3 regions of the Peribacillus sp. FSL K6-5616 genome follow, and region 1 is predicted to be linked to each of the others. Evidence: riboswitches for the same ligand, from Rfam matches in the RefSeq annotation. Region 1 holds a riboswitch; each other region holds the start of a gene.

The links. A riboswitch is a leader RNA that binds a small molecule or an ion and turns the genes downstream of it on or off. The one in region 1 is predicted to bind glycine.
Region 2: it holds a riboswitch for glycine, as region 1 does, so the genes downstream of both, MHB45_RS00895 (amino acid permease) here and glyA (serine hydroxymethyltransferase) in region 1, are expected to answer to the same signal.
Region 3: it holds a riboswitch for glycine, as region 1 does, so the genes downstream of both, gcvT (glycine cleavage system aminomethyltransferase GcvT) here and glyA (serine hydroxymethyltransferase) in region 1, are expected to answer to the same signal.

What each region holds. Positions count from the first base shown of each region.
Region 1 covers NZ_JBBOYT010000002.1:49,218-57,278, forward strand. The annotation lists gene gndA (NADP-dependent phosphogluconate dehydrogenase) at 1-99, shown strand, start outside; gene hxlB (6-phospho-3-hexuloisomerase) at 798-1,355, opposite strand; gene hxlA (3-hexulose-6-phosphate synthase) at 1,372-2,013, opposite strand; gene MHB45_RS26940 (winged helix-turn-helix transcriptional regulator) at 2,536-2,901, opposite strand; partial or broken gene gnd (phosphogluconate dehydrogenase (NAD(+)-dependent, decarboxylating)) at 3,316-4,199, shown strand; gene MHB45_RS26950 (hypothetical protein) at 4,332-4,499, shown strand; gene MHB45_RS26955 (hypothetical protein) at 4,833-5,108, shown strand; glycine riboswitch at 5,369-5,474, shown strand; glycine riboswitch at 5,477-5,599, shown strand; gene glyA (serine hydroxymethyltransferase) at 5,685-6,935, shown strand; gene MHB45_RS26965 (serine dehydratase beta chain) at 6,951-7,469, shown strand; gene sdaAA (L-serine ammonia-lyase, iron-sulfur-dependent, subunit alpha) at 7,469-8,061, shown strand, end outside.
Region 2 covers NZ_JBBOYT010000001.1:188,661-196,721, reverse strand. The annotation lists gene MHB45_RS00930 (LLM class flavin-dependent oxidoreductase) at 1-287, opposite strand, end outside; gene MHB45_RS00925 (LLM class flavin-dependent oxidoreductase) at 362-1,384, opposite strand; gene MHB45_RS00920 (LysR family transcriptional regulator) at 1,518-2,429, opposite strand; gene MHB45_RS00915 (hypothetical protein) at 2,805-3,017, shown strand; partial or broken gene MHB45_RS00910 (BBE domain-containing protein) at 3,128-3,244, opposite strand; gene MHB45_RS00905 (hypothetical protein) at 3,438-3,614, shown strand; gene MHB45_RS00900 (amino acid permease) at 3,639-5,027, opposite strand; glycine riboswitch at 5,520-5,598, shown strand; gene MHB45_RS00895 (amino acid permease) at 5,806-7,149, shown strand; gene MHB45_RS00890 (DUF3311 domain-containing protein) at 7,423-7,623, shown strand; gene MHB45_RS00885 (sodium:solute symporter family protein) at 7,620-8,061, shown strand, end outside.
Region 3 covers NZ_JBBOYT010000001.1:3,049,754-3,057,814, reverse strand. The annotation lists gene comGB (competence type IV pilus assembly protein ComGB) at 1-801, shown strand, start outside; gene comGC (competence type IV pilus major pilin ComGC) at 878-1,189, shown strand; gene comGD (competence type IV pilus minor pilin ComGD) at 1,197-1,640, shown strand; gene MHB45_RS14610 (hypothetical protein) at 1,627-1,965, shown strand; gene comGF (competence type IV pilus minor pilin ComGF) at 1,913-2,392, shown strand; gene comGG (competence type IV pilus minor pilin ComGG) at 2,385-2,771, shown strand; gene MHB45_RS14595 (YqzE family protein) at 2,864-3,049, shown strand; gene MHB45_RS14590 (YqhG family protein) at 3,094-3,891, opposite strand; gene MHB45_RS14585 (DEAD/DEAH box helicase) at 3,869-5,557, opposite strand; glycine riboswitch at 5,933-6,020, shown strand; glycine riboswitch at 6,024-6,109, shown strand; gene gcvT (glycine cleavage system aminomethyltransferase GcvT) at 6,250-7,356, shown strand; gene gcvPA (aminomethyl-transferring glycine dehydrogenase subunit GcvPA) at 7,374-8,061, shown strand, end outside.

The DNA.
Region 1 (8,061 bases):
ATACAAGCACAACGCGATTACTTTGGTGCGCACACATACCAGCGTGTAGATAAGGAAGGCATTTTCCATACAGAATGGTTTCAAAAGCAATTTAATTAATATTATAGACCAAAACCCCTGTCTTAATTATAGGACAGGGGTTTTTGGCATAAGCCCGTCGATCAGAAAAGAGGAAAAGTCACTTTGCCGAACGGACAGCAGTCGAAATAGTAAAAACCTACTTAAAAGAATTCTTTCAGTTGAACAATGTCCGTACCAGACTGAAAAGAAGGTAAATGTGTTTGAAATTAAGTTGAAAAATATTGCACCGTTTTGAAAAAAGTTTAACCACTTTATTCTATTATTCTCTTTTTTCTTATTGAGCTAACGGGAAGTTGGATAAGAAGTATGGAAAATGATCCAAACTTTTTTATAAAAGAACGATTCAAATGAATATGTTAAAAGCATGTTTTAATAATTTTTTTTCAAAACATGCTCTATCAATTTGTTATTTTTCAAGGTGATTTGTATTAGCAAACAATAATGGTAAATATGGGCAATGTATAATAAAATAATAGAAAAACAAACATTTCACCTTTATACAAAAAAAGGCAGCCTCACCTAATGGTGAAATCTGCCCGGAATGATATTGATTCATACATAAATTTGGGAAGGCATTAAAGTCTCTAATTCGACAGCTCTTTTTAAGTTATATGTTTCTGTCTAAAGATTTTTTTACCAAAACCTGATTTAGTATGTTCAATTTTTTATAATTTACTAGTCATTCATTTAGGAGTATAAGCATAACTAAGCCTAACCTACTCTAAATTTGCATGTCTTCCAAACATAGTTTGGCCGGCTAATTCCTTTTGCTCCATCACGCTTAATATGATAGAGTCGAATAATAACAAGAGACTTTGCTCGAATAAGGACCCCATAGGCTGTATAGTTTTGTAGTCACTGTCTGCACCAGCCTTAGGCTTGGCAGGTATTTTAATAGCTAAGTCGCTTATTTTTCCAATGGTCGAATCAGGGGAAATCGTGACAACTGCAACAGATGCTTCTAAACCTTTAGCCTTCTCGGCCATTGACACTAAACTTTTTGTCTCTCCTGAACCAGAAGCGATAATTAAAATATCATCTTTTTCTAAACCAGGGGTTACCGTTTCTCCTACTACAAATGCATCTAACCCCATGTGCATCATGCGCATAACAAAAGATTTGGCCATAAACCCAGAACGACCTGCACCAGCCACAAAGATTTTCTTGGATTTAAGTATGTGATCCACCAATTTTTCAGCTTCATCTTCAGATATTAATTCGATTGTCCGATTTAATTCGTTTTCAATTTCAGCTAAGTATTGAGTAGTCTTCATAATTCACATACCTTTCTTAAGCAAAAGTCGCTTGTTTAATTAATTCTTGCATTTTCGCAGCTACTGCTTTTTTATTATCTTGTCCAGTAATACCACCACCTACAATGACAAGATCAGGCTGTGCTTCAATGACTTCCGGCAATGTATCTAATTTAATTCCCCCTGCTACAGCAGTTTTCGCATTCTTAACAACGCGTTTGATTGTTTGAAGCTGTTCAAATGAGTTTTCTCCTTTAGCCTGAAGATCGTACCCTGTATGCACACAAATATAATCAACGCCCAGTGCATCAATTTCGTACGCACGTTTTTCGATATCTTTTACATTGATCATATCAACAAGAATTTGTGTTCCTTGTTTTTTAGCTTCCTCCACTGCACCCTTGATTGTTGCATCATCCGTCGCACCAAGAACTGTGATGATTGAAGCACCAGCTTCAGATGCTTTCATAACTTCATATCCGCCAGCATCCATAATTTTCAAATCAGCCAATACGGTTAAATTAGGAAATGCTGCACTAACTTCTTTTACTGCTCTAAGACCTTCATTAATGACAACAGGAGTTCCAATTTCTACTACATCGACAAATTGCTCTACTTCTCGAACTACTTCTATTGCCTGTGGGATGTTTACAAGGTCTAATGCTAATTGAAGTTTCATAAATACTTCACTCCTTAAATAATTTTTTGTTTGATACTACATTTATTGTATTCTCTAATTATTTAAATGAGAAGTACCCACTTTTATATCATATAGTGTTTAAAAGTATACTGTGTGTAAGGTGAAGAAAGGAAGATAAGTGAAATATACCAAGAGTTGCTTTTAGGAAAATTCGTTGAAGAATTGTGTTTGAAGCCCTATTTATGTAGAAGTTGTTAAAGGGTAATGTGATTCAAAAAGAAAATCGTGGTACTTCTTCTTGCCGGTAATTAAATAGACCGTAAAGTGAGTAGTAAGCAACAAATCTAATACAATAGAGTTCGTATACCGTCCGCCGATATGGGTTAACAGGCTAAAAAAACCACATGGAGAAACCTTTATAAAGGTTTCTCCATGTGGTTTTTAGTGTCCAATTTATTAATTAAAGTTTTTTTCTTAATCTGTCCATAACAAAGATTCGCTTTCAGAAAAGGAGGCATAAAGGATTATTTTCTAATCCTTCATGAGGGAAGCTTTTTTCTCCTAGAGGGATTCTTCTTTTCTATCTGCTTGGTTATTCAAGACTGTCTCCATATACTCACTGCCCCAGTCATACATGGATTCAAGAATTGGCATCAAACTTTCTCCTCTTTTGGTCAGAGAATATTCAACTTTTGGTGGAACAACAGGATAGACTTCACGGTGAACAATTAGGTCATCTTCGAGCTCTCGCAATTGACTGGCGAGCATTCTCTGCGTAATTTCAGGAATCATAGATTTTAGTTCCCCAAATCGCTTGGTTCCTTCTTTGCCCAGATGCCACATAATAAGCATTTTCCATTTACCGCCAATAATAGAAAGTGTCAATTCTTTTTCACAGTAAAACGTCTTGTCACGCAGATGTCCCATTTATTTTCCCCCCAGGTCATAAAATAATAGTGTACTTTATAATACTATATAATAAAAAAGTGCGTACTTACAATTAAAAAATATAGATATTATACTTTTATATACATAGAGGATCATCACCACAAGAACTATTACTTGGTACATCCATTAGAATCTTACTACACCACAATTTTACAATCAAGGAAGAATGCAGGGGGGATTAAATGACTTTTCTACGTAATAAATTTTTAGACAGGAATGCGTTTAAATATCCTAAAACGTCGGAAGTGCATACTGTGACCCTTATTTAAAGCAACAGGGGCTTTAGAAAATAAGGTGAATTTTAATACTAATTAAATCTAACGAAGTTACCAATATGTAAAAGGAAAGAAGCACAAATTAGAAGTACTCTATTCTAAAAAGGAGGCCATCACGATGAAAGTTGGATTAATCGGTTTAGGAAAAATGGGATTAAACTTAGGTCAAAACCTAATTGAAGAAAGCCACGACGTTGTGGCCTATGATTTAGATTCCGGTGCTATAGAAGAAATGGAAAGATACGGAGCGAAGGGAACCACTAATATAGTAGAACTCATTAAATCATTAGAGCAACCCCGAATTATTTGGCTTATGGTTCCTCCAGATTCAGTTGATGTAGTAATTAGTGAAGTGACACCGTTTATAAATATTGGCGATATTTTAATTCAATCTGGAAATTCCTACTATAAGGATACCATTCGCCGGTACAACAGGCTAAAGAGATATGGTGTGAGCTTTATGGATGTCGTGACCTCTGAAGGAAAGGAAGGTGCTCGAAAAGGTGCTTGTTTCAAGATTGGAGGAGACCTTGAAGCTTGGCGCATAGTAGAGCCCATTTTCAGAGATATATCTGTAGAAAATGGATATTTATATGCAGGAAAAGCAGGGAGTGGTCACTTCTTGAAAATGACCCCCAATGAGATTGATTACGAAATGGATGATATCGGGGAAGGATTGGAAATATTAGAAAAAAGGGAACTTGAGTATGATAATGAGAATGTAGCAAGAGTATGGAAAAAGCGATTCGGTTATTCGTCCAGGGCCTATGGATTTAACGGAAAGAGCATTTTCTAAAGATGAAAATTAGAAGAAACTAAATAGAATAGATAAGGAAATCTTCTTGAGAAGGAAAATGGGCGGCCGAGACTGCTTTTGATTTACAAACAGCCACTCCCGTCATCGCCATGTCGTTGATGCGCTATCGTTCATTAGAAATTCACAGGAAAAGAGTAGCCCACTATGCAACGAATTTGGTGGGGCATGCTGTGAGGAAAGTATGAAGTGAGAAGTCACTGGGTTTAAGTAAATCCAATTAGAGGCTCCTAATGTAAGAACATATTATGTTCATTTCCGTCAGATCTAAAATGCAAATGAAAGATGAAAAATTATTCAATCAAAAGGAGGAAAATAGAATGGAAAGAAATAATACAGTTATTTTAAATGAAGTAATAGTAGGTTTATATAGCAATAAAGAATTAGAAATAATGTTAAATAAATTATCAAATTACTATCAAGTTGATATAGCTGATTTTACTGTAAGTAAAGTGAATCCAAATAGCTACAAAGAAATGATTACTTGATTGATAGTAGACTTATGGTCCATTACATGAATACTTAAATTGGTGAACTGAGAGTCATATTAAACGAATAAAGAAGGGTTTTACTTACTCAAACATATTTATCTCATTCAATATGCATCTGGCGTACAGGGAATGGAAAATAACCAATTCCCTGTACGATGCGATTCATCCCTACATATATAAAAATCTCCAAGATTTAAATAGGGATATTGATAAAAAAGGAAATCAAATCAAGGAGATGGAAAGTAATTACCTTACTATTAATACAGGGAAGAGGCGATGGTAACATAGTCGTAGATACTAAAATTGTAAGGTAAAGGGGAAGAATCCAAAATGAGTAAGGAAAAGAAAATCAATCTAAAGAAGCCAAAGAAGTGGTGGGTATGGGTTTTAGCATTTATTGTCATAGCTAATATAGCAAATGGTTGGGACAAAGAGGAAGTTGCTAAAGAAGAGAAGACTAATGAAACCATCGCTGAACCTAAGGAGGAAAAGAAAGAAGAGAAGGAGGAAACTCCTAAACAATCTCTATTGCTGCAAGGATTCTCGCAAATCTCACAATACCTTAATTTTCTCTTTTTCCATACATCAATTGTGTTAAAAATATAGACTTTATGTCCTTTCGCTTTTCTTAGCAACCGTTCAAAAGTGGATCGGCTTAAGCCAAGATATAGAAACTTATTGGGATTCAGAAAAGCAGTTAACAATTTTGATTTTGCATAACAAATAACTTCTAATTTTATGAACTGTAAGAAAGATCTATACCGTCCATGTATAAAATTCTGAAAATAAAGTTTTTTCAGATAATTATTGAAATTTTCATTTAAACCCGTTAACATACAATTATTAATGAAAATTTATATAAGCGGATGATAATTGTGGGAGAGACCGAAGAAATCGATTCGGCACCGAAGGAGCAATTCCCAAAAAAACCTTGGGATAGAAACTCTCAGGTAAAAAGACTACAATTGGACGCACCTCTGGAGAGAGCTGAAAAGCCACCAAAGGGGAATCCTTTTGATGAAAAGAATATTATAAGACAGATTGTTTTGTAATATGTTTCATACCCAAGGTAATCTCTCAGGTAAAAAGGACAGAGGAAAGGTGGGATATTTATCCTGCCTTTCCTCTGTCTTTTTTGTGAGGAAAGGTAGCTTGGAAGAAAATCGAGGAGGATATTTGAATATGAGTCTACAAAACTATGATTCAGAGATTTATAATGCCATGGAAAATGAAAGGGAAAGACAACATAATACGTTAGAATTAATCGCATCAGAAAACTTCGTAAGTAAAGAAGTGATGGAAGCCATGGGGTCTGTCCTCACTAATAAGTATGCAGAAGGATATCCAGGGAAGCGTTACTATGGAGGCTGTGAATATGTAGATGTGGTGGAACAAACAGGTATTGAACGCCTAACCAAGCTGTTTGGTGCTAAGTATGCAAATGTACAACCACACTCAGGTGCACAAGCAAATCTAGCTGTTTTTTATGCGTTGCTTCAGCCGGGCGATAAAGTGATGGGGATGAACCTTTCGCATGGAGGACACTTAACTCATGGTAGTCCCGTCAGCATCTCGGGGAAATGGTTTGATATTGTGTCTTATGGGGTGAGAGAAGATACTCACTTGATCGACTATGATGATCTTGAAGCAATCGCGAAAAAAGAAAAACCAAAATTGATTATTGCGGGGACAAGTGCCTTCCCAAGAACAATTGATTTTGCACGTTTTAAAGAAATCGCCGATCTAGTTGGAGCAAAACTGATGGTGGATATGGCCCATATTGCAGGGCTCGTGGCAGCAGGTTTTCATCCATCGCCAATCCCATATGCGGATGTGGTGACAAGCACAACGCACAAAACTTTACGCGGTCCACGTGGCGGCATCATTTTAACAAATGATGAAGACATGATAAAGAAAATAAATAAAGCTATATTCCCAGGGATTCAAGGAGGGCCACTCATGCACATTATTGCGGCAAAGGCGGTTTCCTTTAAAGAAGCATTGCATCCGAGCTTTAAGATCTATGCCAAACAAATCATTGAAAACGCAGCAACACTTGGCGAAACATTAAAGAAAGCAGGCGCAATTCTTGTTTCAGGTGGAACGGACAACCATATCGTACTTTTAGACGTTCGCCAATGGAATTTAACCGGAAAAGAAGCAGAACGATTACTAGAAGAGGCGGGAATAACAGTTAACAAAAACACGATCCCCTATGATACTGAAAGCCCATTTGTCACAAGTGGCATTCGAATGGGAACAGCGGCTTTAACGACACGTGGTATGAAGCAGGAAGAAATGGTTAAAATCGGAGAAGTGATTGCGGCTGTTTTAAAGAGCAATGGAGATACAGTTGTTCTAGAAAAAGCAAAAGAAACAACAAAAGAGATTTGTGAAGGATATCATTTGTTTCAACAGCCTATAACGGTCTAAGAAGGGAGAAACAACATGGAATTCCAAAGTTGTTTTGACATTATCGGCCCTATCATGGTAGGACCATCTAGTTCTCATACTGCTGGTGTTGTATCAATGGGGAAGTTCATTCATGAACTATTAGGTGGTTGTCCGGAAGAGGCGAACATTATTTTCTACGATTCATTTGCTGAAACGCACCAAGGTCACGGAACAGATAAAGCCCTACTTGGCGGATTACTTGGCATGGATACAGATGATTCCAGGATTAAAAATGCCATGGAGCTGACTAAAGAACATGGTCTAGATTACGAATTTCAATTTGAAGGCAGTTGCCCTTATTTTAAACATCCGAATACAACAGTCGTTACGGCAAAACGTGGGGAATGGCTGGTAAAGGTAGGTGGTGCATCCCTTGGAGGCGGTTTATCAAAAATCTTTATGATTGGCGATAAAATGGTTGATATTCGTTTAAGCACTAGCGATGACTTTTCGGTACTTGCTACACATTACCATTCATATGTTTTGAAAAAAACGTCGTTAGAGGGTGCATGATGGAAATTCGGTCAATGAACGAGCTAATTGAATTTTGTACACACAAACAGAAAACGATTGGTGAAGTCATGTTGATGATGGAAATAGAAAAATCGGGGAGAGATCAAAAGACGATCATCAGCATGATGGAAGAACGGTTATTTAAAATGCAGGAAGCTGTTGAGAGCGGTAAAAAAGACACCTCTACTGCACCAAGTGGCATTTCTGGTGGTGATGCTGTTAAGATGTACGATTATGTGAATCAAGGTAACTCTCTTTCAGGAAGTTATATTAGCGATGCCATGACTTTCTCACTGGCGACATCTGAAAGTAATGCGAGAATGGGAGTCATTGTGGCAACTCCGACAGCCGGAGCAGCCGGTATATTACCCGGAGTATTGTTTTCGCTTCACAAAAATGACGGAACTTCCTACAGAGACTTAGTCATGGGGCTGTTCACCGCAAGTGCCCTTGGGTATGTCATTGCTAACCGGTCCTTTATATCCGGAGCAGCAGGAGGATGCCAAGCAGAGGTCGGTTCTGCAACGGCAATGGCGGCAGGGACCATTGTTGAATTAAAAGGTGGCACACCTAAACAAGCGGTTAATGCAAC
Region 2 (8,061 bases), on a different contig from region 1:
ACTGTACCGACAAGCCCTATTCTTGATGTGAAAGCAGCGAGTGCGGATAAAATGGTAAGTGGTTCAAATCGATTTAAGAAATGCGGTATTGACTTCTCATTGATAAACAATCCGTCAGCAATGAAAAGTAAATCGAACTTTCCCTCTTCAGCCTTCTGGGCCTGCTCCTTATAAAATTCAAGACTAACACTGGCATCTGCTTGAATGTCTGGATGTCTCCAACCGGATATACTCCCTCCAACTCCATGAATAAGCGCTCCAAATTTCAACTTTCTCTGTTCAGACATCGATACTCCTCCTTTAATTAGTCGGTTTTCAACTTTGCTGACATCCCACATCTCCCCTAATTGCTGATGCCTTTTTAATTTTGGCTCGTAACGTGTTTCTCTTCAGATAAGGCTAATTGAAGTGGACTCAACAATCGAAAAGATCTGAACCTTTCTGTTTCCTTTAAAATTGGCGAATGTAGGATAAACTCATCTACTCCGTGCTTTTCATGTAAATTTGCTAAGACTTCTTTTACATAAGAAGGAGTTCCAGCAATAATATCGGAATCCTGTTCTTCTATTTCGTAAGGCTCCCCAGACTGCTTCCCGAATATCTCTGCTTGCGCTAAGGTTTGGACCGTGACAGAACGACCGCTTTTGAGATGAACTTTCACAATCTTCCGGTCACCTGTTAACTGTTCTGCTTCTTGTTGTGAAGGAGCAGCAATCACTGAAACCGATACCTTAAAGCTACCAGTTGGATAGATACTTTGGTAAATGTGTGCAGCATCTTCAAGTACAGTCTCATTACTGTTGATAAATCGAGCAAATACATAAGCTATCCCAAGTTCGGCTGCTAACCTGGCACTGTCAGTACTTGCACCAAGCAGAAACATCTTAGGCTTTTCGGAAGGTAGCGGTGTCGCTTGAATGCCTGCAAGCGGGTGAGATTCATTAACTGAATTCTCGATTATTTCTTGCAGGAAAGATAACCGCTCTTCGAAATCTTTTCCATCATTCACAGTTCCAAACTGTAGCGCCTTCGTTGATAAGGGGAGCCCACCTGGTGCCTTTCCGATGCCAAGGTCTACCCTGCCTGGCGAAAGATTCGATAATACGTGAAAGTTTTCCGCCACTTTATATGGACTATAATGCTGAAGCATAACACCTCCGGACCCTACCCGAATCGACTTTGTCTGAGCTAATAAATAAGAAATCAAAACTTCCGGGGAAGACCCCGCCAGCTGTTCGGCATGATGATGTTCCGATACCCAGAAACGGGTATACCCCCACTCTTCTGCATGTTTAGCCAGATTAATGGTTTGCTGTAGTGCATCAAATGCTGAAGCCCCTGGAAATATCGGGCTCTGGTCTAAAATGCCAAGCTTATAACTCATATTCTCTCCTCCTATTTAATTCAAAGTTTACTTATGCGAATAATTATATTTTGACATATCCTATCACCTAAAACATGCTAATGGCAATGGTTTTACTAATAGAAAAAATTATTGTATTGATAGAAAATATCTATCAATTCGATTGTATTGGTAATTGCTGATGTTTTTTCTCAAATTTCCGAATTGATAAAAGAATGTCTTTCCATAATAAAGGGGATTCCACTCCATGATTTAAATGCGTCAGATAGATGTGCTGCTTTATCTTGATTAAATGTGACACATCCACTTCAACCAACGTACCTTGTTCTAACTCTTTTTTAATACATAAGTACGGTAAAAATCCGATACAGCTTCTGCTAAGAATTAGCGACTTCGCCACTTCCAGGTGATCAACCTGAAAATCAATGCGCGGCTCTACATTTGATACTTCAAAAATTTTATGAACGTGGTTCCAGTCAAGCGCACCACACTCAAAAAATACCAACGGCTCCATTGCTAATTCCTGTACTGTTAGCCCAGTTCGAAGTTGAAATGGATGTCCTGGATACACGACTAAACGAATCGAATTATCAAGGGTTTTGTAATTTTGCAGACCACTATGTGTAATATCCTTCATAAAGGCTATATCAACCTGTTTCTGAAGCAATTTTTCCATTAATGCATCATTTGTTGCTGAAATGAATTTAAAGCGTAAATTTGGGTTTTCCTTTTTCCATAGAGGAAGAGCAAATGGAATAAAGTATTGCGATGTAATGATATTAGCCCCTATCGTTATTTCCTCCAGTTCGCTTCCTGTCTTCAACTGCTGTTTCCCCTGGTGAAAGGTACGAATAATTTGATCCGCAAATGGAATGAAGGCTTTCCCTTTTTCGGTTAAAATAATCCCTCTTCCTTGCCTCTCAAATAGTACTGAATCGAGTTCACTCTCAAGCGTCTTAATTCTTGCCGAAACCGTTGGCTGTGATAAAAACATCGCCTCTGCGGCTTTATGAAAACTATTAAGGTGAACAACATACATAAACGCTTCAATATGATCAATATTCATCTTGCCAACTCCTTTTTCCAAAATGAACGCAAAAAGCTCCTGTTCGCTTATCGCGTTCAGGAGCTTTCGGTTGTCCAATCAGCCCATCCACTTATAATGATTCTTTCTCCGATTTTAATCTGATAAATCCAATAAGTAAAGTATAATTTAAACATCACAACAACGAATAGATCACATTTTTTTCCGTTATCTTACAATTTGATTTCAATACTATTTATGCAGATGAAAATTTCAGGATTCTAAGTAAATAAAACGAATAATCCCATTCTCTTTCTGCCCGCTTTTCAATCCTAAGTGTGCATCTTTTTTACAAAATAGAAAAGAACGGTCATCCTAATGGAGTAATTCCAAAAATGACAAAAGGAGAGAAACTACATGCCTCAACAACAAATTGATATCAATCAATTAAATCAAGCAAAAGCAAACGTTACCCTTACGCAAACCTTACTTTCACAAGCAATTGAAAAATCTTCCTCTGGTCCAACTTTGGCACAAGAAGCCATTAAACAAGCTGCTCAAGAAATTGCCCAAGCCCAATCTTCCGTAAATCAGGTTTACAATACAGTACAAGCTCAGCAAGCGGAATGATTTTGGGGATTATCTCGATTAATTGATTCAAAACAAGAATAAAGAGGCCTATATCCAAATCCAGGAATAGGCCTTTATATAACGAATGTATTTGTTGAATCCAAGCTTTTTCACCCCCACTTATTTAATGGCGGTATGCTTTGCGGGAACTTAAACGCATTGTATGGATCATACCTCGTTTTCACTACTCGAAGCCGTTTGAAATTTTCTCCATAATACGCAGCTGGTCAATCTTTAATGGTGTAACGATACGCCCGGTAAGCTTTGTTCTTTCCAAAAGATAGCCCCTTCCTCGGGCAACATCCTATGAAAAAAGCTGGCAAGAAGACATATTCCTAAGCTTATTGATTCATTCCCCCTGCTGGCCCCCCTTGTTACGGGGTCAAATTAGCTACACTCGTGAGTTTCGCTGTTTTACTCGTGAATTCAACGATTTTACCCGTGAGTTTCGCTGTTTTACTCGTGAATTCAACGACTTTACTCGCGAATTTCGCTGTTTTACTCGTGAATTCAACGACTTTACTCGTGAGTTTCGCTATTTTACTCGTGAATTCCACAATTGATCTACAAGGACAAAAAAGGCCCTTCTCGAATTAGAGAAGGGCTTTTTAATAGAATTTCTTATCCTGAAATCTCATCATCGGATTTAACGTCCAATGGTGTTCGTTTATCCATTTTCAGCAAGTAATAACTTGCTATTACCAAGGCTAGGAAAACGATCCCGACAACCAAGGAAATCCTTGTACTAGGATTGATCCACATACCTACCAGCACCATCAGCAAAAAGGCTATTGTTGCATAGTTACTGTAAGGGGCCAATGGCATTTTGAACGGATGTTTCTCCATTTCAGCGGCATTTACCTTTCTGAATTTAAGCTCACTGATCAGTAAGACAAACCATGGAATCATCCCGGGCAAAACACTCGCACTGTACACATAAAGGAATACTTGCGGCGGTGCAAGGTAATTCAGGATAACCCCGATGCCCAATCCTAATAATACAGCGATCGTGCAATATGCCGGCACTCCATTTTTAGATACTTTAGCAAAGACTTTCGGAGCTTGGCCATTCAATGCCAGTGTGTAAAGCATACGACCTGCACTGAAAATCCCACTGTTGCATCCAGACATTGCCGCAGTGATTACGACAAAATTGATGATGCCTGCTGCTGCTGTGATACCTATTTTAGCAAAGGTTGAAACGAATGGGCTGCCTAAGTCATCCAGTTGATCCCAAGGGAAGACTGTCACGATGACGAATATGGCACCAATATAGAAAATTAAAATGCGCCATATGATTGATTGGATCGCTTTTGTTACGGTCTTCGTTGGGTCTTTCGCTTCTCCGGCTGTGATGCCGATAAGCTCAACGCCTTGATAGGAAGCCACGACAAGCGAAAGCGCAAAGAAGAATCCTGTCCAGCCTCCCGTAAAGAAGCCGCCATTTTCCCAAAGATTCGATAATCCAATCGCATCCCCGCCATTCCCTATTCCAAAGAAGATAAGGCCTAGGCCGGCAACGATCATCAATATAATCGTTATGATTTTTATAAGTGCAAACCAGAATTCAAATTCCCCGAAGGATTTAACGGAAATGAGGTTGGCCGCTCCCAAGATGATCATGGCGACCACACCTGGTATCCAGGCCGGTAACTCCGGGAACCAATATTGCATATACAAGCCAACCGCAATGATTTCGGACATTCCGACGATTACCCATTGAAACCAATTGCTCCAAGCAGTCATATAACCTGCCAAAGGATGTATATAGCTGCTCGCAAAGGTTGCAAAAGAACCTGTAGTCGGTTCTAAATAAAGCATCTCACCCATGGAACGCATGATGAAAAATATAAAAATACCTGCGATGGCATAAGCAAGCATTACAGAGGGCCCTGTCCATTTGATCGTGCTCGCCGATCCCATGAATAACCCGACACCTATGGTTCCGCCCAAAGCTATCATTTGAATGTGACGTGCTTCCAGCCCTCTCTTTAATTCCTTGTTCGACATGTTTAACTCCCCCAGATGCAATATCGGTAATGCTTTTCTATCCTTACCACGAACTTATTAATTATTGCGGTTAAAAATGCTCTATCGAAAAAATATCAATAACACTTCATTTATGTTTTCTTATCTTATAATAGTAAATATTCTGTAAAAATACAATTGTATTTTTGAAATAAACAGTTGCCAAATATATCTTGGCAATTTTCCTAATCTAAAAATATAATTTTTAAAAAATGATGATCAATATTTTATAATAGTGATCATCCAAAAAAATAAATTTTTCAAGTACCTTAAAAATTAAGACCACTATTAAACTACAGATAATGCCTGTTTCATTTCAAAAAATTTGTTGACCTACCGAAAAATAGATGATAGAATTCCAATATTATTTTATAAGCATAATGAATGATCAAGCAGTGGAAAATTATCACTGGCTGACATTTCTTCACAACCGCATACAAGCAAGCGATGAATGCTATGGATGACACTATAGCAGGAGCAGCTTCTGGAGAGACTGTACAAGATGCAGCGCCGAAGGATTCACAATCTCAGGCAAAAGGACAGAAGAGTAACGAATGATAAAATTGTTATTCTGAACCCTTTAAGAGATTGGTATTATCCAATCTCTTTTTTTATTGTCCATTTTGTGGTTGGACTAAAAACAACAGCTTTAAAACCAATGGGAAAGGCAAGCTGGACGAAAAAATTACGTCCCTCTCTCCAAGACCATGCAGGTAAACTCATTCACTACCAAGACTATAAAAAGACGGGGGCGTAAGAATTGGCAAAACAAGAATTAAAAAGAGATTTAAAAAATAGACATGTACAACTGATCGCAATAGGAGGAACCATTGGCACCGGATTATTTTTAGGTTCCGGAAAAGCCATACAATTGGCAGGACCTTCTATATTATTTTCTTATCTGATAATAGGGATTGCCTTGTATTTTGTGATGAGGGCCCTGGGGGAATTGCTCTTATCCAATGCAGGGTATGCATCATTCACTGAATTTGCAACCGAATATGTCGGTCCATGGGCCGGCTTCGTAACAGGGTGGACATATTGGTTCTGTTGGATCATGACCGCAATGGCCGATATCATAGCTGTCGGCGTCTATATGCAATATTGGTTCGATATCCCTCAATGGATTCCGGCTCTAATATGCCTGGTCATTCTGTTAGGATTGAACCTTTTGACCGTTAAGTTATTTGGTGAATTGGAATTCTGGTTTGCCATCATTAAAGTAATCACGATCATCGCCTTGATCGTCGTGGGGATCATCCTTTTGATCATCGGCTTCAATACCAATAGCGGAACGGTTTCCCTAACGAACCTATGGAATCATGGGGGCATGTTCCCTAATGGCATTTCTGGATTCCTATTATCTTTACAGCTGGTCGTCTTCTCATTTGTCGGTGTCGAATTGGTCGGGGTTTCTGCAGCAGAAACGGCAAACCCGAGAAAGAACATTCCATCTGCCATCAATAAAATCCCTGTCCGGATTTTACTTTTCTATGTTGGTGCACTATTCGTCATTCTCTGCGTCAACCCATGGACACAACTGGATGCCACGAGCAGCCCATTTGTAGAGGTCTTTGCGTTAATCGGCATTCCTGTCGCTGCAGGGATCATCAACTTCGTCGTTTTGACATCCGCTGCTTCTGCATGCAACAGTGGTTTATTTTCAACGAGCCGAATACTTTATACGTTAAGCAGGAATGGCGAAGCCCCTGCTAAACTGGAAAAATTAAATAAACAGGCTGTTCCGAGCAATGCCTTATTAACATCCACAATCGTTGTATCAATAGGGGCATTATTAAGCAAACTGATACCTGAACAGGCATTTACCGTCGTGACGACCATCAGTGCCATCTGTTTCATATGGGTATGGAGCATTATCTTGATTTCCCATATCAAATATTCGAAAACAAGGCCTGACCTAAGAGCAAAATCGACTTTCAAGGCTCCTTTTACACCCTTTGTCAATTACGCCATATTAGGATTATTCCTGTTCATCCTTATTGTTATGCTATTCGCTGAAGCTACACGGCTATCACTGCTCTTGACCCCAATCTGGTTCATACTTTTGGTAATACTATATAACTCTAGGAAAAAATATAGCTAAAGGAAATAAAGCCTTGAACTCACTATGAATTCAAGGCTTTATCTGTTTTATGAACATATCATTGTTCGGCTGTCTGCGCACTGCTGCTAAAATATATCAGGCAACTGCATTAAATTTTATATCAAAATAGTGTAAGCTAATATATATTATCGGACCTTTTCGGTCAGGTATGAATTTTCCATCCGGTTCGGTTCACACATCCATCAGTGGCATTGAAGAATAAACCCCCATTGGTGGGCGTTTCACTTTATTTAAAACGGAGGGGGTTGTTTAATGAAGATTATATATATTCTTACACTAGTTCCTTTTATAGGCATACTGGGATTTCTACCTTTTGTTAATAAAATAGAACCATATGTATTAGGGATGCCTTTCAATATGTTCTGGATGGCTATGTGGGTGGTCCTTACCTCTGCCATACTCGGCATCATGTATAAGCTGGATCCCAGGAATCGGGAAGGTGACCAGGAATGAATATTGCTCTCTTAATCATTTTAGCATTTTTACTTCTATCGATATTTTTAGGAATACGCTCTTCAAAAGGAAAAGATATGGACTTGGAACAATGGACGGTGGGCGGACGCGGTTTTGGTGCGATATTCGTCTTTCTGCTGATGGCCGGGGAAATCTATACGACCTTCTCCTTCCTTGGCGGCAGCGGCTGGGCTTATGGCAAGGGCGCACCCGCTCTATATGTTCTAATTTACATTACCTTGTCTTACGTATTATCCTATTGGCTCCTGCCGGAAATATGGAGATACGCCAAAGAAAATAAACTGATGTCTCAATCCGATTTCTTTGTAAGCAAATATAAGAGTCCCGGTTTAGGAATTTTGGCTGCACTTGTCGGTGTGGTGTCGATGATTCCAGTGATCGTCGTGCAGCTGAAAGGATTGGGGATCATTGTCTCAG
Region 3 (8,061 bases), on a different contig from region 1:
TTTTATGGAGAGCAATATGGCGACCTGGAACGGTCGTTGAAAGAAGGAGGGCGATATTGGAAGAAAAGAATCGAGGATATGGATAAAGTAAAAAAGTTAATGATGTATCCCGTATTCTTAGTCGTTTTTGTAAGCATCGTTTTTTATATTCTTCAGAGTGTTCTCCTTCCCAAATTCCAGACCATCTATTTCACCATGGATGTCGAGCAGCATATCCTCTTAAGATTAATGTCAGCCTCCACGTTCATTCTTCCAGCACTCCCCTTCTTATTACTCGGATTGCTCCTATTCTTGTATGCACTCAAACGGTTTTGGTTCAATGGATTATGCCCATTAAGGCAGCGAAGGATATTGATGGGAATTCCGATATTCGGGACGTTCATCAAATTATACGAAACTTATTTTTTTGCAAGCCAATTCAGTGGCTTGCTTTCCGGAGGGCTGTCGATTAACGATAGCATCAAATTATTCTCGATAAATCAACAGCAGCCTTTTTACCAAAAACTTTGCAATATCATCAAAGATGATCTGATCGAGGGCAGATCACTTGAAATGATTTTTCGGGAGCTCCCATATTTTGATGGGAATTTACCGGTGGTCGCTGCAAATGGTCAAAAATACGGCAGACTTGATGCCGAGTTACTTCATTACAGTCGTTTTATACTGGAGAAAATTGAAGAGAGAATGAATGCAATCTTGAAAATCATTCAGCCTTTAATGTTTTCACTGATAGGTCTTTTGATCGTGTCCATTTATTTGGCGGTTTTGCTGCCGATGTTCTCACTGCTCGAAGGTTTATAGGATTTCATTTTTGTATTCCGGAGGTGAAAATGCCCGAAGGTCATCTGGTATTCAGATGCTTCAGGAGCATGATGATATGTTGAAGAAAGTGATGAATGAACGTGGTTTTACACTAATTGAAATGCTTATTGTTTTACTGGTGATATCCATCCTTTTGATTATAACAATCCCCAATATCACGAAAAACCAATCCACAATCCAGTCTAAAGGATGTGAAGCTTTCGTGAAGATGGCCCAAGCACAGGTGCAGGCTTATGAAATCGATAATGCTAAATTGCCCGGAAGTATCGATGAATTGGAAAGTCAAGGCTATCTCAAACAGACTTCCTGCCCAAATGGGGATGAAATTAGTTTGGATAGTAAAGGAAAGATAACGGTCGTTGAGTAGGAGAGAAGTGAATATACGGCATTCCGATGGTGGGTACACACTATCTGAAACCCTTATTGTCCTCGCTATTTTTGTACTCCTTATTTCCATCGGTCCTAATTTATATCCCAGCTTCACTAAAGGAATGGAAAATAGGCTATTTCTTTCTCAATTCCATGAAGATCTTTTCTATGCTCAACAGTATGCCATCAGTCATGAGAGCTTGATTTACCTCCACATTGATAATACCAAAAAGGTTTATACCGTTTCGTCTTATAAGGAGGGGATCGTTTTAGAGAGAAGCATACCAGAGGATATACAGTTTTTAAGCGGCACTTTGGGGTACAGCTTCCATTTTAATCAATATGGAAATGCTTCCAAAGCCGGAACGATTATGATTGACACGTCAAAGGGAAAGTACAAACTAGTGCTCAATATCGGTAAAGGGAGGTTCCGGATTGAGAAATTGTAAAGGGTACGTCTACCTTGAACTGATGGCTGCATTTTCCGTTTGTATATTACTGGTCCTTGCCATTTTACCAATGCTTGAAGAGGTATTGACGCAACGGAAAGATATTTCCGTAAGGACAGAAGCCCACCATTTATTATATGAAAGGTTGACGGCGTTCATGGATGGGGAGATTCAGGCAGTTGGTCAGGAGATCATTTACAAAAAAAGAAGCTTTGAATTGGTTTGGAAGGACCATGGGGATTTCCCGGGAATGATTGAAGGGTGTGTACGCTATGAAGATGAAACGGGTAATTGGGAATCCATTTGTGATGCTGCAAAAAAATGATGGCTTTACGATGATCGAATTGCTTTTTTCTTTATTGATTTTAATGACGACGTCGCTTTTTGTTCTGCAGCTCTTCTCAATCATTCACACCCAGATGAGGTCCGTTGATAAATTGCATCCTAAAGAGTGGGAGGTCTTTACCATGCAAATGAAGCAGGAGGTCCGGAGTTCCAAAGCTCAAGATGTAATGGGAAACAAATTATATTTGCTTTCAGGTGAACAATTATCATCGCTGGAACAATATGAAGATAAGGTACGAAGACGAGTGGATGGTATGGGGCATGAGGTCATCTTGCAGAACATTTCGGAATTCCGGGTCGATAAGGATGGAAGTGTCATTGTTATAAATATAACGGATAAAGCAGGGACTACTTTCAGTCGAAGATTTCATCCCTTCTTTAGGAATGATACGAAAGTCGATGAATAATCAAAAAGGAGTCGTTTTCCCGATGGTCATGATTGTAGCGAGTGTTTTCATCATGTTCACGATACTAATGATCGACCAGTTTATCATTGATAAAAAGTTTTATAAAGAAGTGGAAGAGTCGCTTGTGGCCGACCATCTTGTCCATCTAGCCATCAAGGATGTGACGGCAGAGTGGGGCGAAGAAATCCCGAAAATCATCCAAGGGGAAAAATCATATCCCAATGGTGTGGTGCGATATTCCTTAATGAAGCAAGAAGGTCCTTACGTCTATATCGAGTTTTCTTCCAAAACTAAAAATGATCGAGAGGGAAGGGTCATCATTCAATACGATAAAGAAGCGGGGGAAGTGAAAGAATGGTTGGAGAAGCAAGCTGTGTAATACCAAAACGACAGGTTCACGTGTTCAGGGAGCAAGGGAAGGAATAAAAAAAGCGTAAACCGGACATACTTTGCGTAGGGTGATGATTTTATATGTCTACAAACGCTTATATTAAATATCTGACGCAGCAGCTTGTCGAGTATTTCAATCTGACGAAAAAAGAACGAAAAGAAAAACGCCGTCACAGAAAAGAGGATAAAAACCATGGTATGTCCCATTGGTTTGGCATTGTCCCTTTTGCTTTGTCGATGTTTGTAAGGAAAACGATCAAAAAGTAAAACAGATGTCCTGAACTTTGGACATCTGTTTTTTTGTTCTTCACTTATCCCAACGCCCTATCTGAAAGGTAAAATAATCCTCCGTTGATGATGGATATTCTGATGTTGGGTTCATATTGTGCTTTTAGTGCTTCTTTTTCGGTATAATAGCTCTCACTTTTTTCGTCCATATCCTTGTAAAAATGCTCCAATAAATTCAAGTCATTCTGCCAGCGCAGCATTGCCTCCTCCGCCCAGGAATGGTCATCATCCTCGAAACTGGTTCTGATGTATGTATCCAGTCTTGCCAATCCACTCTTGGGCATGATCAGAGGTGAAAGCGTAAAGGAGTAATCCGGTATTTTCGGGGTGACGTTAATCGGTAAAACCCGATGGTGAAACCCTTCCATTATTTCACCCGAGATTAAATTCAATCCGATTGACATGAAAGTATCTTTTTTGCGGTCGCATTGATACGATATTTTCACATTCAAGGTCAGCCAAGGAAACAAAGGATTATTTCTGCCTTTTGATGGAGGCGTATTCTCAAAAAGTCTAGTATACCCTGCCAGCTTTTTGGTTGATTGAATAATCTGGTGAAGGCGAGGGGAGCCAAAATGAATCATTTCTCCCTTTAAATCGGATGGAGCTTGTTCTGGGTCGGTAATGAAAGTAATCTGTGCCGGGTTCGGAACACCTCCTGTTTTTTCCAGATAATGCCAATAAAAGGGTCTGTTCATTAATTCCTTATCCATTTCAATCGTCAATTGCACTGTAAGGTGGGTTGGTGCATTATCCAGTATTTCACAATCGTTGGCTTTAAAGAAAGTGATTAAAAAATCATGAATTTCCCGTTGCTGCATGAACCTCACCTTCCTTCATTGATTGAGCGAATTGGATCAATGATGAAAAATTATCCATCTTGATTTTCATTTCGCCCTCTGTTTTGGACTCGCCGACCACATCAATTAAATATTCTTCAATGTTGTTAATATCCAGTTTGGTTAGAATATCATCCAATTCACCGATTACTTTTTCAAATAAATTTATTTTTTCGTATAGTAACTTCAGTATATGTTCTTCAACTGTATTTTTCGTGGCAAAGTTATAAATCATCACATCTTCTTCCTGACCAAGGCGGTGGATCCGTCCAATTCTCTGTTCAAGCCTCATTGGGTTCCATGGCAGGTCAAAATTAATCAAGTGATGGCAAAACTGAAGGTTTATCCCTTCCCCGCCAGCTTCTGTTGCGATTAATACCTGAATATTCTTTTGGAATAATTCTCGCATCCAGTCTTTCTTTCCGCGCTTAAAACCGCCCCGGAAAGGAACAGAAGAAATTCCATTCTGCTGTAGGTACCATTGGAGATATAGTTGAGTCGCCCTATATTCCGTAAAGATAATTACTTTGTCATCAATTTTCTTGATCAGTTCCAAAGCTTTTTCAGCCTTTGAGTTCTGGACCGTTTCATTCACTTTAGTAAATAAATCATCAAGCTTTGCCAAAAAATCAGGGGAAGGCTGATCGTATTTATCTCTCATATTCTTTAATGTATAAAAGACAGCCTCTCTGCTGCTGCATGCTTCCCTTTGGAGAGTGAGAGCCGAAAAGGCGCTTCCTTTTGATCCATCGGAAATTGGCTTGAATTTGGAAACAGCATCATACAATGCTTGTTCCGTTGGAGAAAATTCAATGGTGATGGTTTCCACATGCCGTTTTGTCCATTCAATGCCAGTATCGGCCCGCCGGTTTCGAATCATGACAGTGTTGACCAGTTCCTTTAGGTGTTCATCTTCAATTATGTTCCGGCCTTTCCCTTTATACTTTTCCGAAAAGAGTGAAGCATTTCCCAAGTGGCCCGGTTTCAATAACGAAACGAGGTGGAATATCTCCTCGACTTTATTTTGAATCGGAGTGGCTGTCAGGAGTAAACAAAATTTCTTTTTCAGATTTTGAACGAATTCATAGTTCTTCGTCTTATTATTTTTAAGTTTATGAGCTTCATCAATAATGATGAAGTCATATTCCTGAGTAAAGATGATATCTCGATGTGGAGCGCGTTTCGCTGTATCAATGGATGAAATGACCACATCACAGGAGTCCCAGACATAACTTTTTCTCTGAACGACTGCCGGAATATGAAACTTGGTATTCAATTCAAATGCCCATTGTGTGACAAGGGAAGCCGGAACAAGGATCAATACTTTTTTTACAAGTCCCCTAATCATATACTCTTTTAGGATCAAGCCTGCTTCAATTGTTTTTCCCAGCCCTACCTCATCAGCCAAAATGGCTTTTCCATTCATCTTTTCCACTACTTGCTTCGCCGCTTCCAATTGATGGGGAAGCGGGGTTAACTGAGGAAGGTGCTTGGGCGCCTGTAAACCTTCAAAATCAGGGATGATAAGGTTTTCCTCCATTTGAACCGCCAACTTATAAAGCTCCCAATTTCCCCATGGACCGTCATTTTCCATCTTTTGCAGAAACTCGTCATTCCATTCAGAATTGAAGGATATATTGATTTTCATAGAAATAACTCCCTCTTAAATCATAATTTCCTTAATATAAGGTCAAAACCCGAACATTTCATATGTGAAGTAAGATAAATATTTCTCTTCAAAAGTTATTGCAGAGATAAGTTTCTTAGGGTAGGATATAAGTATATTTAGAAAATTCCAATTTCCTAACGCTGCAAAGAATGTTTGTACATCGATTTTGCAGTTCGCGTTTTCTTAGTATGGGCTATATGCTCCTAATTTATCCAAGATTACCGAGGAGATCAGTTAAACGGTATCTGAAGTTTTAGGAGAATTGGCAGAGAATGCATTCCATTTATGTTCAAAGGTTTTACCGATGCTGGGGGCTTATTCGCTTCCTTTCAATGGTAGACCATTTATATGCGGGTGAAGATAAGGGGAGAGACTACGGATGTAGCGCCGAAGGAGCAAACTTAGCAGTGAATCTCTCAGGCAAAAGAACTCTTATTGGACGCAACTCTGGAGAGCGCCGCCCGTTATGGGACGCGGCCACCAAAGGGGAAAACCTATTACATAGGTAAACTTTCAGGTTTCAGGACAGAGAAAAAGCTCAAACGGGCTTTCTCTGTCCTTTTTTGTGCTTTTTTCACATCATGAATCAGGATGTATCTGATGCGTAATGACAAGAAGCTTTTGATAATGAAGCCAATTAATTTTTAAAAAAATCTGAAGGGGGTCATTTTTTGACCAATTTAAAAAGAACACCACTATTTGAGGTTTATCGTGAATACGGAGGTAAAACGATTGATTTTGGCGGCTGGGAACTTCCTGTCCAATTTTCGGGTATAAAGGATGAACATGAAGCCGTACGGACAAAAGCGGGGTTATTCGATGTTTCCCATATGGGGGAAGTCGATGTTAAGGGGCCTGGGAGCCTTTCCTTTTTACAGAAGATGCTGACCAATGATATATCAAAGCTGCAACAGGGCGGTGCCCAATATACAGCCATGTGTTATGAAAACGGAGGCACGGTTGATGATCTTATCGTGTATAAAAGGGCTGAGGACGACTATCTGCTCGTGGTCAATGCAGCGAATACAGAAAAAGATTTCAATTGGCTGCAAGCAAATTTAACGGAAGATGCCCAAATTACGAATGTATCAAGTGACTATACACAGCTGGCACTTCAAGGACCAGCTGCAGAGAAGATATTACAAAAACTATCGGGAAGTACTGACTTAAGTGAAATTGGACTTTTCAGGTTCAAGGATCATGTCATGATTAACGGTATCTCCACGCTGGTATCCCGTACTGGATACACTGGTGAAGATGGTTTTGAGATATATAGCGACAGTAAAAATGGCCCTGCCCTTTGGAAGGCGATTATGGATGCCGGTAAGGAAGAGGGGGTTCAGCCGATTGGTTTAGGTGCTCGTGATACCCTGCGTTTTGAAGCGAAACTGCCGCTGTATGGGCAGGAGCTTTCAGCGGACATCACCCCGATAGAAGCCGGGATTGGTTTTGCAGTAAAAGTGGATAAGGAAGTTGATTTTTTCGGGAAAGCCGTTCTTGCTGAGCAAAAGGAGAAAGGGGCTCCCCGAAAGCTTGTGGGAATTGAAATGATTGACCGTGGCATTCCACGTCATGGGTATAAGGTCTACAGCGGTGATGAAGTCATTGGCGAGGTCACGACTGGTACCCAATCGCCAACATTGAAGAAAAACGTTGGATTGGTACTTATCGATAAGGAATTTTCGGTTCTGGATGCGGAAGTCGAAGTGGAAATCCGTTCCAAACGTTTGAAAGCCGTTATAATACAAACACCTTTTTATAAAAAACCACGTAAATAGAGGGGAATGGTCATTAGATGAAACATCGTTATTTACCCATGACAGAGCAAGATAAACAAGAAATGCTGGAAGCGATAGGGGTATCCACTGCTGAAGAACTTTTCAAAGATATCCCTGAAAGCGTTCGTTTTCAAGGAGAATACGATATCAAGCCTGCTAAATCGGAACCTGCATTAATGAAAGAATTATCAAGGCTTGCTGCAAAGAATGCGGACCTTAAAAATTATGCTTCCTTCCTTGGTGCGGGTGTCTATGACCATTACGCCCCGGTCATCGTCGATCATGTTCTTTCCCGTTCTGAGTTTTATACGGCTTATACACCGTATCAGCCTGAAATTTCACAGGGCGAGCTTCAAGCAATCTTTGAATATCAAACGATGATATGTGAATTGACGGGCATGGATGTGGCTAACTCCTCCATGTATGACGGCGGGACGGCGCTGGCTGAAGCAGCGATGCTTGCTTCAGGTCAGACAAGGAGGAAGAAGATTCTCATTTCAGGAACCGTTCATCCTGAATCAAGAGAAGTTGTGAAGACATATGCGAAAGGGCAACGCGTGGAAGTGATCGAAATTCCTCATGAAGGCGGTGTGACTGACTTAGCTGCTTTAAGGGAATTGGCGAATGATGACATTGCAGGAGTGATCGTGCAATATCCGAACTTTTTTGGCCGGATCGAGCCATTGAAAGAAATGGAAGAAATCA